2 regions of the Paenibacillus sp. MMS20-IR301 genome follow, and region 2 is predicted to be linked to the other one. Evidence: riboswitches for the same ligand, from Rfam matches in the RefSeq annotation. Region 2 holds a riboswitch; the other holds the start of a gene.
The links. A riboswitch is a leader RNA that binds a small molecule or an ion and turns the genes downstream of it on or off. The one in region 2 is predicted to bind thiamine pyrophosphate.
Positions count from the first base shown of each region.

Region 1: another riboswitch for thiamine pyrophosphate. It lies ahead of LOS79_RS22915 (ABC transporter substrate-binding protein); the one in region 2 lies ahead of LOS79_RS10405 (ABC transporter ATP-binding protein).

Region 1 is NZ_CP135275.1:5,370,414-5,378,307, reverse strand. It holds gene LOS79_RS22940 (sensor histidine kinase) at 1-871, shown strand, start outside; gene LOS79_RS22935 (response regulator transcription factor) at 868-1,470, shown strand; gene LOS79_RS22930 (ABC transporter ATP-binding protein) at 1,926-2,750, opposite strand; gene LOS79_RS22925 (ABC transporter permease) at 2,835-3,596, opposite strand; gene LOS79_RS22920 (thiamine-binding protein) at 3,593-3,886, opposite strand; gene LOS79_RS22915 (ABC transporter substrate-binding protein) at 3,943-5,028, opposite strand; TPP riboswitch at 5,160-5,320, opposite strand; gene LOS79_RS22910 (hypothetical protein) at 5,393-6,865, opposite strand; gene LOS79_RS22905 (MFS transporter) at 6,912-7,894, opposite strand, start outside.
Region 2 is NZ_CP135275.1:2,340,714-2,348,607, reverse strand. It holds gene LOS79_RS10415 (ABC transporter substrate-binding protein) at 1-356, opposite strand, end outside; gene LOS79_RS10410 (ABC transporter permease) at 353-1,129, opposite strand; gene LOS79_RS10405 (ABC transporter ATP-binding protein) at 1,110-1,796, opposite strand; TPP riboswitch at 1,997-2,099, opposite strand; gene LOS79_RS10400 (TetR/AcrR family transcriptional regulator) at 2,169-2,795, opposite strand; gene LOS79_RS10395 (DHA2 family efflux MFS transporter permease subunit) at 3,036-4,544, shown strand; gene LOS79_RS10390 (amino acid ABC transporter substrate-binding protein) at 4,833-5,684, shown strand; gene LOS79_RS10385 (amino acid ABC transporter permease) at 5,757-6,425, shown strand; gene LOS79_RS10380 (amino acid ABC transporter ATP-binding protein) at 6,438-7,187, shown strand; partial or broken gene LOS79_RS10375 (S-layer homology domain-containing protein) at 7,259-7,894, opposite strand, start outside.

The DNA.
Region 1 (7,894 bases), 3.0 Mb from region 2:
GTACACTGATTTGCGCAGGTTCAAAAAGGCTTTTGCAGTATTTACAGTGATGGTGATTGGTTTGGCGATTGTATGCTTTGGCCAAGTTTACACTACGGAGGGCCTGTTCCTGTTTCCTTTTGTTATGATGATGCTGATTTCGCCCTTTGGCATCCGCTCGATGAACCGCCGGCGGATGCTGGAGAAGGAGCTGGATCAGGCCAATGAGGTCATCAAGGAGATGGTCAAGCGCGAGGAAAGGATGCGGATTGCCCGTGATCTGCATGACACAATGGGCCATACTCTGTCGCTGATTACACTCAAGAGCCAGCTTGTCGAGAAGCTGGTCTCCAAGAATCCGGAGCGGGCGCAGGCCGAAGCGCGGGAGATTCAGCGCACTTCCCGCGCTGCGCTGCGCCAGGTAAGGGAGCTGGTCTCGGAGATGCGTGCGGTCTCTGTGGCAGAAGAGCTGGCTGAAGCCGGGGAGATGCTGCGCAGTGCAGAGATCGTGCTGGAAGTCGACGGTGATGCGGCGCTTCCGGAAGTATCCGACCTGACGCAGAATATCCTCAGCCTCTGCATTAAGGAGGCAGTGACGAACATCGTCAAGCACAGCCGGGCGAATCTGTGCCGGATCGGCATTGCAATGACGGCCGGAGAGGTGCGGATAACGGTGGAGGATAACGGCGTTGGAATCGGGGCCGGACAGCAGGGCCGGGGGGCTGAGGGAGAGGCACACCGCCAGGACGGCAATGGCATGAAGGGGATGGCCGAGCGGCTCGCGCTGATTGACGGTTCTTTGAGCCTGACTCCGCTGGCCGGCGGCGGAACGCTGCTGACTGTGGTAACTCCAAGAGTAGTCAAGGAAGGAAAGGATGGAGAAACAGCATGATAAGCATTGTGATTGCCGAGGATCAGCGGCTGCTGCGCGGGGCGATGGCCTCGCTGCTGGATCTGGAGGATGATATTGAGGTGGCCGGGGAAGCCGGGGACGGAGCTGAGGCACTGGCATTAATTGAACGGATTCAGCCGGATGTCTGTCTGATGGATATTGAAATGCCGCTGATGAGCGGCCTGGAGGTGGCGGAGATCCTGAAATCGCGGGGCTGTGCCACCAAAATCATCATCCTGACCACCTTCGCCCGTCCGGGATATTTTGAGCGGGGCGTGAAGGCCGGGATACAGGGATATCTGCTGAAGGATGAGCCGGTGGACAAGCTGGCGGAGGCAATCCGCCGGGTCATGGCCGGACACCGCGAGGTATCCCCGGAGCTGGTCTTCGGCAGCCTGCGCGAAGAGAACCCGCTGTCAGACCGTGAGCGGGAGATTCTGAAGCTGGCCGGAGCGGGCAAAAGCGCGGGGGAAATCGCTTCGGCGCTGCATCTCTCCTATGGCACTGTCCGCAACTACATCTCGGAGATTCTCGGTAAGCTGGAAGTGAAAAGCCGGATTGAAGCGGTGCGTCTGGCGGAGGAGAAGGGCTGGATGTAGAGTTGGGGACTGGCGGTAATTGCCGGCGGGAGGGTGATTAGAATTTTTGCTGTAGCGGCATAATTGGCGATGGAGAATCGGGCAGGAGGTTGGGCAGCGGACGGTGCTTGGAAGTTGAGTAAAATAGAGTGTTGGAGTGTTGTGGATAGCGGTGAGGGTAAGCTGGGGAGCATGAGGATGCTGGCAGTAGTGGGCTGCAGGGAATTAAGTGGAAAAACGACACTTAAAAATGGGGAAATCTCTATATGCGCTGTAATAGTTGGAAAAACAACACTTAATTTCACTCATACTAGCTAGAATGGGTAAAATAGAAAGAATTAAGTGTAGAAAATCCAACTAATCCCGTCACAGAAGATAGAGCGAAGAAATTAAGTGTCATAAATCCAATTAAATAGTACCGCACCTCCCTGCCCCCGGCCAAACCATCCGGCCATACTGCGGCAGCGCGGCTAAGTCTAACCCTTCGCCTGCTCCTCGCGCATCCACTGCGAGAGCTGGCGCTTCAGCCGGAGGAACTCCGGCGCGTCCAGTACCTCTTCACGGCGCGGACGAGGGAAAGGGACATCCACGCTGTGGATGACTGAACCGGGCCGTCCGGAGAAGACGTAGATGCGGCTGGAGAGCAGCAGCGCCTCTTCGATGTTGTGGGTGATGAACAGCACGGAGCGGCGGTTCTCCTCCCACAGCTCCAGCAGCCAGCGCTGCATCTGCTCGCGGGTCAGCGCATCCAGCGCGCTGAACGGCTCGTCGAGCAGCATCAGCTCCTGCGGCGACAGCAGGGCCCGCAGGAAGGCGGCGCGCTGCTGCATGCCGCCGGACAGCATATGCGGGTAAGCGTGCTCGAACCCGCTGAGGCCGACCTTGGCCAGCCAGTGCCGAGCAGCCTCGCGGGCACCCGGCTGCGGTGCCGCCTGCAGCTCGGTGCCGAGCAGGACGTTGTCGAGGATGCTCCGCCAAGGGAACAGGGCGGGCTGCTGCGGCATGTAGCTGATCCTGCCGCGCGCTCCGGTGACCTCGCTGCCGTCCATCCGGACGGTTCCGGCATCGGGCAGCGTCAGGCCGCCGATAATGTGGAACAGGGTGCTTTTGCCGCAGCCGGACGGGCCGACAATGGAGACGAACTCCTGAGGCGCTACCTTTAACGAGACATCATGGAGGACCGGGGTTTCCCGGCGGCGGTGGGTGAAGGTCTTCGAGACCCCGCTGACCTCCAGTGCAGGCGTAATGTTCCGGTGCTCAAGGCGGCTGGTGTCAATACCGTCCGTCTTGGTAAGTTTAATATCAGTAAGATGAGACAAGTCGGACCCTCCGTTCTTCTTTGCCCGTAAGCAGGCTGCTTCCGGGTGAATATCCTTCCATAAAGGCTATGCCTCTTTACGCGGCTTCCAGCGCACCAGCCACTTCTCCAGCAGCGCAATCAGTGCGAACAGCACGAGGCTCAGCAGCACAATAACGGCAATGGCGACGAACATCCGGTCTGCGCGGTAAGAAGCTTTCTGGAGCAGCAGATAATAGCCTATCCCTTTGTCTGCGCCAATCCACTCGGCAACGACGGCGCCCATGACGGCGTAGGTTGCGGAGATTTTGAGTCCGGAGAAGAGCGCGGGCAGGGAGCCGGGCAGCTCCAGCTTGGTGAAGATTTGCCATTTGCTTGCCCCGGCCATCTTCATATAATTCATCATTACCCCGTCACTTTGCGCCAGCCCGCCCATAGCGGCAACGGCGACCGGAAAAAAGCAGACGAGAGTGATTAGAACAATCTTAGGCAGCAGCCCGAAGCCGAACCAGACAATCAGCAGCGGTGCAAGAGCGATGGAAGGCACATTCTGGCTGAGAATCAGCAGCGGATAGATGGCCCGCTTAAGCCAGGGCAGCAGATGCAGCAGCAGGGCTACAATGAGGCCGATACCTGTGCCGACCGGGAAGCCGACCAGGGTCAGCCGGAGGGTAGCCGCCGTATGGGCCCAGATGCCGGAAGCATTACCCTTCGTTTCACGCGCAATATCCGCCGGACTCGGGAGCTGATAGGCCGGGATATGGAACAGGGAGACCGCTAACTGCCAGACGCCCAGAAAAAAGATGACCGCCACAAGGGGCGGCCAGATCAGTCTCCAGGTGCTTCTCACGGCCGGTATTTCTCCGTCAGCTTGTCCATGCTGATGCCGCCCGGGTTATGGGCGATTTTGATCTGCGAGATCACGCTTGGGCTGCCCTTGGCAATCAATGCCTCATGCATTTGCCGCACAACCTCAAGCAGCTCGGTAAGCTCGCCCTCCATCGTCGTTTCAAGCGGATTCACCTGATGCTTAACCCCCGACTGCTGAATTACCTCAATTGCCGTGTCCACGTAAGGGATGGAGTCCTCATTATTAGGAGTCTTGGGAATTACCTGAATGCTGAGCAGTGTATTAGCCATTATTAATCAATCCTCTCGGGTAGGTTATCGTTCCTGTAAGATATGGTTCCTGTAAATTACTGTTCCGGCAAAAATTCATTTGTAAACGTACCTGCTGCATCCAGCGGCTTGTCGAGCAGCTTCAGACCGTACATCCAGTCGGCATAATTCTGCCATACTTCCAGCTTCTGCTCACCCCAGCGGGCGGCATCGTCTTTATATTTCGGGCTTAGCCATTTCTGGCTGGCCAGAACCAGCTCAGGATCAAGATCAGGCACGGCATCGGACAGCACTACAGCCGCTTCTTCCGGATGATCGATTGCATACTGATACCCTTTCGACGTAGCCTTGAGGAAGGCCTTCACCACTTCAGGATGCTCGGCGATTTCCTTCTCGCTGGTCGTCAGCACCGGCGTGTAATAATCCAGCTGCGGCGCGTAATCCTTCAGGTACAGCATGTCCAGCGGCTCCCCGCGCAGTTCGGCCTCGATACCGGTCCAGGCGTAGAAAATCCAGGCGAAGTCAATATCGCGCTTCACGGCGGTGAAGAAATCGGCTTCGCCGATGTTCACCAGCTTCACTTTGGAGACATCTCCGCCTTCAGGGTCCATGATCGCTTTCATGGCTGCTTCCTCTGCCGGAGAACCCCAGCCGCCGTAAGTTTTACCTTCAAAATCCTTCGGCGTCTTAATATTCCGGTCCTTCGGAGCGGCGAAGCCTGAAGTATTATGCTGAATGATGGCAGCGACGGATACGAGCGGCACATCCTGCAGGCGGGCCAGTGTCAGTGCCTCCTGCGCGCTGATGCCGAACTGGGCTTCGCCGGAGGTGACCATCGTATCGGAGCCGGCAGCGCCAGGCTGCACGATCTCAACGTCGAGGCCTTCCTCGGCGTAATATCCCAGCTCTTTAGCGGCGTACAGGCCGGTGTGATTCGTGTTTGGTGTCCAGTCCAGGGCGATCTTGACCGGGATTAACGCCGCCGGTGCCTCAGTAGCCGTGCCGGCGGTTGCCTCAGGAGCAGCCGTGCTGTTCCCGGCGGCAGGCTCGCCGCCTCCGCCGTTGCCCGCTGCGTTCCCGCTGTTGTTCCCGCCTCCGCAGCCGGCTATCATGATTACAAGCAGGCAGCTGAGCACGAGCAGCAATGTTTTTTTGACTCCCATTCCTTATCTCTCTCCTTCCAGCAATCCCTAGTCTTCCAAAATTCAGAATAACGCATACCAAAAAAGCGCCCCGGAGATCCGGGACGCCAGTTACTTGCGCAAGGGGGTTCAATGCAGGACCCGTAAAGGGGCTGTAATTGAATGAAAATTCCTACGCTGGCATTATCCAGATCAGGTATAAGGGTCAGTATCTTTCCGCAGATATGGATACCCTCCTGTTACGGACGTTCTGCCATTTCTGCTTGCGGGATACAATCTCAGCCGGCCAATTCCAGCACCCCTGGTTCTATGAAGTTCACGGGTATTGCTATGTTCTTACGGTGTATTATAGACGGCACTTTGCCGGTTGTCCAGTCTATGACCCTTAATCTTTATCATAGAACCGTTTTCTGCGGCGGCTGCGTACTGCGTTCCAGGCCTCTCTGAACGTCAGCCCGAGGCTGACTGCAATCCCTGAAAAGGTGAGGAACAGGGCGAAATATTCAAACGGGGAGTATCCCAGCATTTTGCCCCAGTCGATCTTTCCCTTCAAGTCCTCGATGACCTGATTCATGCCGTAAATCCCGCTGACCACCGTAAACACAGTGAGTACCATGAGCAGCGTGTCCCGCCGCTTGGCCTGGAATTTATCCTGATACTGAAACAGGTCATTCAGCGTCATTTTCACCTCATCAAAGAGGGCATCATTGCCGTACACCTTCCGCAGCTGGAAAAAAATCTCCCGGCCCTGCGACTGCGAAATCAGCTCCAGAAAATAGAACTTGGCCGAAAATTTGTTGATCAGGAAAATCAGATTCTCGATTTCATCGGAATCGTGGTTGATGCGCAGCCGGGAGTGCAGGTTGGCGAGCTTCAGGAGCACGATTTTATGAAAAATACTCAACAGGAAGCCGTAATAATACTCGCCGTACATCTGATTGATCAACTGGGTGGCGACGTCCGGCTTAGCCCGGCTCAGACAGCAGAAGGTCTGCTCATTGGTCATGTAATAGGTGTCCGGTCCCCAGCGGCTGTAGCAATGCTCACGGGTATACTGCTCAATATATTCGGGATCGCTGGCACTCATATAGGGCCTGTTCTCCACATTCAGCCCATCCAGCTGGGAGGCCCGGTAACGCAGCTCCACACTGATCTCATCGTCATCCTCCCGGCGGTCAAAGCCGTAAAAAGCCTGTACCAGCATCCGCTCATCGACGAAGAAAGGCAAGGTTTCAAAATATGCGCCATTGATTTCCGCAGGGTCCAGAAACGGCTCCAGGCCGGACACCAGATCCTTGAATACGAAATCCTCTACCTGATCGAATGATTTATCCTCGCAGTGGATACGGGTCTGTTTATCCTGATAAGAAACATCCTCCAGCATACGGAAGCGGTCGGCGAATTCCACCGCTATGCTGAAGGGGAGATGCTCCTCCCGGATTTCGACCCTGACATTAAGGAAGCCGAGCTGAAACGGGCAGATGAACACATCGGTGGAGAGCACGCGGAAATTCACAGGCTGAAGCGGCATGTCGAGCCGGCAGTCCAGATTGTTCGCACGGGAGAAGCGCCGGAAGGAGTCGGTATCCTTCTCACGCGGAAACAGTACATGGGCGGCAAACGGCAGGTAGCTGCGCTCCATTTTCTCATGAGAGACACAGTGCTTTTCCCCGTAATAAGCATGCTCCAAACCTTTATTGTCCAGAAAAAAAGGCATAAACCCGTCCTCGCGCAGGCGTCCAATCAGCTCCTTGTCCTCTCCCGTCTTAATGGAGAACGGGAAAATGAATTGCAAGAGTGCTGTATGAAGCGTGGGTTCGTTCGCAAATTCAGTTTGTCCGGATTGCTGCTCAGCCATATTGGACTCCGTCCTTATAATCAGAATAATGATCCTGCCTGCTATATTACCCGATTTTCCATGCGGCCACGCTAAGCAGGAATAATGCGCCGGCGAGCGCGGCCAGGAGCGCCGATGTCTGTGCAAGCTGCAGATGATCCATGGACCAGCCGGTGAGGAGCGGTAATACCGCCCCGCCGATTCCGCCGGAGGCGATCATGATGCTCGGTGTGGATTCCTCGGCTCCGGGCAGCAGCTTGCTGGAGAAGACGAGGGCGATGGAGAAGAGGCCGGACATGAACAGCCCAAGCAGCAGAATGACGGCAAATGCGGCAATCCGGTGCTCGGTAAACGGGAAAATAATCAGTAAAAGCAGTGCGGCAAAGCAGCTGACCAGCACATAAAGGCGGTAAGAGAACCGCTCGGCAATACTGCCTGCGAACAGCCTGCCGGCCGACATGGCCAGCCAGAAGAAGGTGACGGTCAGTGCCGCCGAAGCCTCGCTCATGCCCAGCTTGGCGATAAAGATCGCCGGCATGAAATTAACCAGACTCATCTCCGTGCCTACATAGAGGAAGAAGAAAACAATGAACAGGCCAAGCAGGACCCATTGTTTGCCTTTGTACGGCAGCTGGCTGAACCGGGTTCGGATGCTGCCTGCTGCCTGGCGCGGCGGGCGCTCATCCAGCACCGCCTGCAGCTTCCCGAAGCCGCCTTTAGCCCAGAAGAGCAGGGAGATGAGGGAGAAGGCGGCAACAATCAGAAAAGCCAGCCTCCAGTAGCCGGCGGCGATAAGCGGGCTGGCAATCAGCGGCATAAGCAGTGCGCCTACGCCGAACAGCACCTCCAGCCGGCTCATGGCGATGGCCGTGCCCTCTGTGACGGCTGCAATAATGATCGTGCCGATGACGGCCTCGATCATCCCGAAGCCGAAGCCTGCGGCTACAGCGATAACGTACATCCAGCCCCAGGGCGGGAGGAACGCATAGGCGGTTTCCGCAACGAGCAGCAGGCCGGTGGCGATTAGTATGCCGCCGCGTTTGCCGAAGC
Region 2 (7,894 bases):
ATCTGCTCCCCTCTGGCCATCAGGACCTGCGGCTGATAGCTGAGAGCAAGGTCGACTTGTCCGGCTGCCACCAGCTTCAAGGCGTCATTGCTGTCTGCAGGCATCCGGATCTCGACCTCAAGCCCTTCTTCCGCGAAATAGCCCTGACTCTGTGCCGCATACAAAAAACTGTGGACGGCGTTCGGATACCAGTCGAGCATCAGGGTCAATTTGCGTGGGGGTCCGGCTTCGGGAGCAGTGGAGCCGGAAGCCGCCGGAGGGGTATTGCCGGAACAGCCCGGCAGAACCAGCAGAACAGAGAGTAGCAGGATATAGGGCAGCCAGGCTTTCTTTCCGGAAATGACAGGGGAATTCATGAATAACGGCCTCTTTTCTTCAGTAATATCGTTTCCAGACCGGCAATGCAGAGAAACATTGCAATACCAAGTGCGGACAGTATAACAATAGCAGCGAACATCTCGGCACTCTGCAGATTGCCGGCCATTCTCCGGCTGAAGTAACCCAGACCCCGGCTGCCTCCGAGCCATTCCCCGAGTGTAGCGCCGATGACCGAGTACACAACGGACAGCTTCAGCCCGGAGAAGAAAGAGGGCAGTGCCAGCGGAACGGATACTTTGCAAAGAATCTGCCGGCGGTTCGCGCCTAGCGTCAGCATCAGCTCCCTGTAGCTCTGCGTATTCTTGCCCAGCCCGTCATAGGTACCGACGACTACCGGGAAGAATGCCGTAAGGAAGACTATAGCTACTTTACTCCACAAGGTGTACCCGAACCACATAATGAACAATGGAGAAAGGGCAATCAGCGGGAGCGTCTGGCTGATGACGAGCAGCGGATACAGCGCTTTGGCCAGCGGTCTGAACAGATGCATGCCTGTACCCAGCAGGCTGCCGCAGACTACTGACAGGCTGAAGCCGGCCAGAACCTCAAGCAGTGTGGCGGGCAGATGAACCGTCAGCAGCAGTCTGCGGTCTGTAGCCAGTGCCGTCCAGATTGCAGACGGGGACGGGAGGATGAAGGAGGGGGTTAGCCCCAGGCGGGCTATAATCTCCCAGGCTGTGAGAATCAGCAGCGAGAGCAGGAGCGCCGGGGCGTAATTCCTTATCAGTCTCTTAAGCAAGCTGGCTGTCATTCAGCTTCAGCTCCAGTTCCTGCCGCATTGCTGTAAACTGCGGTTCATAATTCAGGCTATGCGGCCTGGGGCGGGGAAGATTGGTGATGAATTCTTCTACCCCGCCGCCTGCGTTCATCAGATAGATCCGGTCGCTGAGCAGCAGCGCTTCCTCCAGATCATGGGTGATGAACAGCACGGTCCTGTTAAGCTCCGACCATAACTCCAGCAGCCAGCGCTGAAGTCCGCGTTTGGTTATGGCATCCAGCGCGCCGAATGGCTCATCCAGCAGCAGCAGTTCATTGCCGGCTGCGAGGGTGCGCAGCATAGCGGCCCGCTGGCGCATTCCGCCTGACAGCTCATGCGGATAACAATTCCCGGCCTCTGCCAGGCCGAAGCGGTGCAGCATGTCCCGGATCCTGCCGGCAGCTTCTTCCCTGGAACAGCTGCGGTTCAGCTCCCAGGGCAGCAGGCAGTTGCCCAGCACCGTCCGCCAGGGCAGCAGGAGATCCTGCTGCGGCATGTAGCCTACCTCACCAAGCCGCTGCCGGGCAGAAGAAGGTATGCCGCGCAGCGACAGCACACCGCCGCCGGGCTCAAGAAGACCGGCGATAATTTTGAACAATGTGCTTTTGCCGCAGCCGCTGGCGCCGACGACAGAGATGAATTCACCGCGTCGGATATTCATTGAGAGGCCGGCGAATACCGGATTCCCCGGTGCAGAATCAAAGGAATAAGACAAGTTATGAATGTTAATCATAGTCTGTTGAAGCTGGCCTCCCGGTTAAGTGAAATAGCGTTACGAATACAAGAAAGACCCATCCATTTCCGGAGGAAATGAATGGGCCTTGAAGGTACAGTAAGCTGCGCACGGATGCGGAACTGCATATACATTCTGCTCCACTTCCCTCCGCTGGTATGATCCAGATCAGGTTCCAAGGGTCCGGAGCTTAAGCTCCGTCTCAGTCGGCCGACTCCCCTAGTGAAATAACAGGTGCTATTGAATTCGTAATTGCTACTTAATATACCATAATTTCCCCGCTTGTAAAGACCTTGCTGTTCAGCGCCCGGCCAAGCCTGTTACGAACAGGGTGACAATTCCGCGGGAAATATCCTGCTTGGAAGAGCCGTGGCGCTTCTGTTCATAGAGATACAGATCGGGGCTGAGGACCGAGATGAGGGCGGTGGCAGCGAAGCGGGGATCGATCCCGATAATCTCGCCGCCTGCAGATGCACGCTGCAGCAGCTCAGCCATAATCAGCCCAAGCCGCTGGAAAAAAGGATGCTCAAACTGGGTAAGCTGCTTCTTGCCGGTGAACTCGGATTTGATCATGTTCAGCAGCTCAGCATACTGCTCAATGAAATCTACTACCTGCTCAATGCTGCTCTGCAGACGGGCCAGTGAAGATGACCCGCCTGTGCCGGCTGCAAGCTGCTGCTCCATCCCGGAGAGAAACCGCTCCGTGCTGTCGAGCAGCAGGGCTGAACAGATTTCCCCCTTATCCGTGTAACGCCGGTAGAGGGAGCCTTGGCCGATCCCGGCCCGCTTGGCGATACGGTGCATACTGACGGCCTCAAGTCCGCTTTCGGTGAACAGCTGGCGGGCAGCTTCCAGAATCCGCTGCACGTAGGGATCAGCGGATTCTTTTACAGAAGGCGTAATAGTTTCTGTATTTGCTTTTGACATAAGCCCGGTTTCAGGTTTGTTTATTTTCATGAAATCACCTTTCAGTAACAGATATTCTATTTGCACTATTTTGCACTATTTGCAGAAACGAAAGAAAATGAATTGACATAGCGGACAATTGTCCGTAGACTATGAAATGCAAGTGCGGACAGTTGTCCGATGGCTCGATTATCTCAATTATATAGACAAACCTGTCCGCCGGTCAACGCAGCCTGCGGACAGACCAGGAGGAGCAGAAATATGGATCAGACCTTAAGGGAGAATGAGGAATTCCGGCTGTCCGGCATTCTAGTTCCGCTGTTGGCGATTATCTTCGGTGTATTTATGGTTGTGCTGGACAGTACTGCAATGAATGTGGCATTGTCCAGACTGGTAGTGGATTTCAACACCGATCTGCATACCCTGCAGTGGATTGTTACGGGATATATGCTTGCACAGGCCTCAGTGATTCCCTTGTCGGGCTGGCTGTCTGACCGGTTCGGGGCGAAGACGGTTTTCCTGACTGCAGTCATTGTATTTACAGCCGGCTCGATTCTGTGTGCAACCCCCGGCAGTGCAGAATGGCTGATTGCTTTCCGTGTTCTGCAAGGGCTGGGCGGGGGCTGTGTGCTCCCGGTAGGCATGGCCTATGTGTACAGGCTGGCACCAAAGAGCAAGGTCGGTGTTGTGATGGGCATTATGGGAATTCCGGTATTGTTCGCTCCGGCCATCGGGCCGGTGTTGTCCGGCTGGCTGGTGGAGTACCATTCCTGGCGCTGGATCTTCCTGATCAACATCCCGATTGGCATTATATGTGTGCTGATCGGATTGCGCAAGCTGCCGGGTACCAAACGGACAAGCGTCCCCGGAATGGATAAGCTCGGGATGATTCTTGGGCCTCTGGCCTTTGCCTCACTTACTTACGGGGTCAGTCAAGGCGCTGCCAGCTGGACTTCAGACAAGACACTGGCCGGTTTGGCGCTTGGAGCAGCTGCATTAATTGCCTTTGTGATTGCCGAGCTGCGTTCCCGGACCCCGCTCCTGGAGCTGCGGATTCTGCGGTCGGTTGATTTCACCACCGGCATTATCGTCCAGTGGATTGCCCAGTTTGGTTTATACGGCGCGTTATTTCTGCTGCCGCAATTTCTCCAGCAGGCGCGCGGGTTCGGCGCCTTCGATACCGGTCTGGCGCTGCTGCCGCAGGCCGTTGCCTCGGGACTGATGATGCCGGTTGCCGGGATTCTGTTCGACCGGATCGGGGTTCGCTGGCTCGTCGTCTGCGGCCTGAGTCTGGTCTCCGGGGCGCTTTTCCAGTATTCCCATGTAGATCTGACGACCCAGAGCCGGGAGCTTATTCTTCCGCTAATCATGTGCGGTGCCGGGATGGGGCTTATGATGATGCCGATGAACACCCATCTGCTCAATAAAGCGCCCGTCCATCTGGTCAACCGCGTAACCTCGCTCACGAATTCCATGCAGCAGGTCATTAATTCTCTGGCGGTGTCGACACTTGTTACCATTCTAACCTCCAGAACTGCAGCGCGCGGAGCGGAGATGCAGGAAGCGGCAGCCGGACAGAACACTGCCAGTGCCTCGCAGGAAGCTCTTACAATGGCTAAGCAGACTGTCCTGGCTCAAGGGTTCGCAGATACCTTCCATATTATGATCTTTGTTGCTTTGGGCGGCGCGGTGCTCGGACTGCTGCTGCGCCGGGGACGCAAAGCCGGAAGCAGCCGGGACAAGCCGGTGCCTGAAATCATGCACGGCTAGAAGCAGCGTGCTAACCGCTTAATACAGCAGCGATTCTCCAGTTACCCGGAGGATCGCTGTTTTGCATATTCAGCAGTGCCATTTCCCGGTTCTCCGTGCAGATTATCTGCCCGTCCGCTGATGTATAACCGGGAATTTGGGTAAGCTAAACTATCAAAAATACAAAATAATATAAATCCGATAAAAATAATCGGAAAAAGTATTGACGCGTGCAGTAAGGCGATGTTACTATTCATTTTGCCGGAACATCCGGGACCTAAAGAGAAAAGATGAGAGGGGATTAATCTAATGAAGAAATTAAGCCTGACACTTGTACTGCTCCTGACCATGGTGGCGGTTGCGGCTTGCGGCAGCAACAATAATAATAGTGCAGCAACCGGGGGGAATGCAGCAGAGCCTACGGCAGCTGCCGGTAATAATGCGGCACCGGCAGAGCAGAATAGCCTGGAGGCTGTTAAGGCCAGCGGCAAGCTGCGGATCGGAACCGAGGGTACTTATGCTCCGTTCACGTTCCATGATGCGAACGGCAAGCTGACCGGCTTTGACGTAGAGATTGCTGAAGAAGTGACGAAACGTCTGGGCGTGGAACCGGAGTTCATCGAAACCCAATGGGACGGCATATTTGCCGGGATGGATGCGGGGCGGTTCGATACCATTTTCAATGAAGTTTCCATTACGGATGAGCGCAAAGAGAAATACGATTTCTCTGACCCGTATATCGTATCCAAAGCGGTGCTGATCGTACCTGAAGACAACCAGGATATCAAGACCTTTGCTGATCTGAAAGGCAAGAAAGCCGGCCAGTCCCTGACCAGCAACCTTGGGCAGATTGCTATCGACAACGGTGCGGAAATTGTATCTACCGAAGGCTTTAACCAGGCGATTGATCTGCTGACCTCCGGACGGATTGATGCAACCGTTAATGACGGCTTGTCGTTCCTGGATCTGAAGAAGCAGAAGCCGGATATCAAGATCAAGCAGGTGGATGAGATTGCTGAAGGCTCGCATAGTGCAGCTGTCTTCCTGAAGGGCAATGACGAACTGGTTCAGGCAGTGAACGAAGCGCTGGCAGCAATTCACAGTGACGGAACGTACCTGAAGATCTCCGAGAAATATTTTGGAGCTGACGTATCGAAATAAGCTCAGGTAACTTATGGACAGGGGCGGAGCCGGAAGTCTCCGTCCTGCTTGTCCGGGAAGGGTGTCAGAGAGATGGATGACCGTAAAATACAAATATTCCTCGATTCACTGCTGCCTCTGTTCAAAGCCGGGGTGGCTTTTACCATTCCGCTGACGCTGGTCTCCTTTGTACTCGGGCTTACACTGGCTGTAATTACAGCCTTGGTCCGCTTATCCTCCTGGAGGATTCCGAAGCTGATCGCCGGCTTCTACGTCTGGGTGATCCGTGGAACACCGCTGCTGCTGCAGCTGTTTATTATTTTCTATGGCCTTCCGTCAGTCGGGATTGTGCTTGATCCGTTCATTGCAGCCGTTATCGGCTTCACCCTAAGTGTCGGAGCCTATTCGTCGGAGATTGTCCGGGCGGCTATTCTGTCCATACATAAAGGTCAATGGGAGGCTGCGTTCTCCGTCGGCATGAGCCGGGGGCAGGCGCTGCGGCGCGTAATTCTGCCTCAGGCTGCCCGTGTTTCGGTACCGCCCTTATCGAACTCTTTCATCAGTCTTGTGAAGGACACCTCACTTGCCGCCAGCATCACTTACGTGGAGATGTTCAGAAAAGCACAGCAGATCACAGCCACAACCTACGAACCGCTGCTGCTCTATTGTGAAGCCGGGCTGTTCTATCTGCTGTTCTGTTCGGTGTTGTCGGTGCTGCAGAAATACCTGGAGAAACGGCTGGACCGTTATTCGGCCGGTTAAGGAGGAAGACCTATGATTGAAATACGGCAACTGCATAAATCCTTCGGGCCGCTGGAGGTTCTGAAGGGTGTTGATCTCACGGTCGAGCATGGCCAGGTGATGGTGATAATCGGACCTTCCGGCTCCGGGAAAACAACGCTGCTGCGCTGCTTCAACCTGCTGGAGCTTCCTGACAAGGGCCGGCTGACCGTAAATAAAATCCGGCTTGAATTCACTCCGGGCGTCAAAATCCCGCAGCGTTCCTTGCTGGCCCTGCGCCAGCAGACTGGAATGGTCTTCCAGTCCTACAACCTGTTTCCGCATATGACGGCCCTCGGCAATGTAATGGAGGGACAGGTGACGGTGCAGAAGCGGTCCAAGGAGGAAGCGCGGGCGAAGGCGCTCGCGCTGCTGGAGAAGGTGGGACTGGCTGACAAGGCGGATACGTATCCGCACCAGCTGTCCGGCGGCCAGCAGCAGCGGGTAGCCATTGCCCGGGCAATGGCTATGGAGCCTGAGGTGCTGCTGTTCGATGAACCGACCTCGGCGCTTGATCCGGAGCTGGTCGGTGAGGTGCTGAAAGTAATCAGGCAGCTGGCCCGTGAAGGGATGACGATGGTTATTGTCACCCATGAGATGAAATTCGCGGCTGATGTGGCTGACCGGATTATTCTGATGGATAACGGGGTCATTCTGGAGCAGGGAACTCCGCAGCAGGTGCTTGAGCAGACGCGTAATCCGCGTGCACTGCAGTTCCTGAACCGGCTCAGCGGTGAAGAGTGAGCTGAAGGACACAGGCAATGATGCATAGAAAGACAGCCCGGAAGGGGAATTCCGGGCTGTCTTTGTTGCAGTTATGTCGCAGGGGAATTCAGATATTCAAGCGCGTTGTAGAGCATTACGGCTGCTTCAGCACGTGTAAGCTCGCTCTTCGGATTGAATTTGCCGCTCTCATCCAGCGTATTGATCTTGTACTTCAGCGACCGCTGAACACTGCCCTGGTAGGAAGGATTCAGCGCGTCGGCATCCGTAATGTCAGCCGGGACAATATTGATCATCGGCAGATTCCCGGCCTTCTCTACGGCCTGAATCAGGAGGTTCGTGAACAGCTCTTTGGTAATCGGCTTCGCCGGGTCAATATCCGCAGGAATCTCTACACCGTTATAGTGCGCATTGATGAAGGCTTCAGCATACCAGCTGTTATCCTTTACCTTGGAGAAAATGGAACTGGCCACAGGGGCCTTGTTGAAGTCAATAGCAGCAAGGCTGAGCTGGAGTCCGCCCGAGATGAACTGTATTCCCTGAGCCACAGTAACCTTGGAGGAGGGGAGGAACTGGGTGTCCGAGATGCCTTTAATCAGTCCTTACTCCTTAAGCGAGCTGATTTTATCCTTGCCTGTTACGTTGCTGATATCCTTGAATGTGCCCGCCGCTGCAAAGCTCTGCCCGCCGAGCGAGAAGGAGAGCAGCGCTGCCGCTGTAACCGCTGT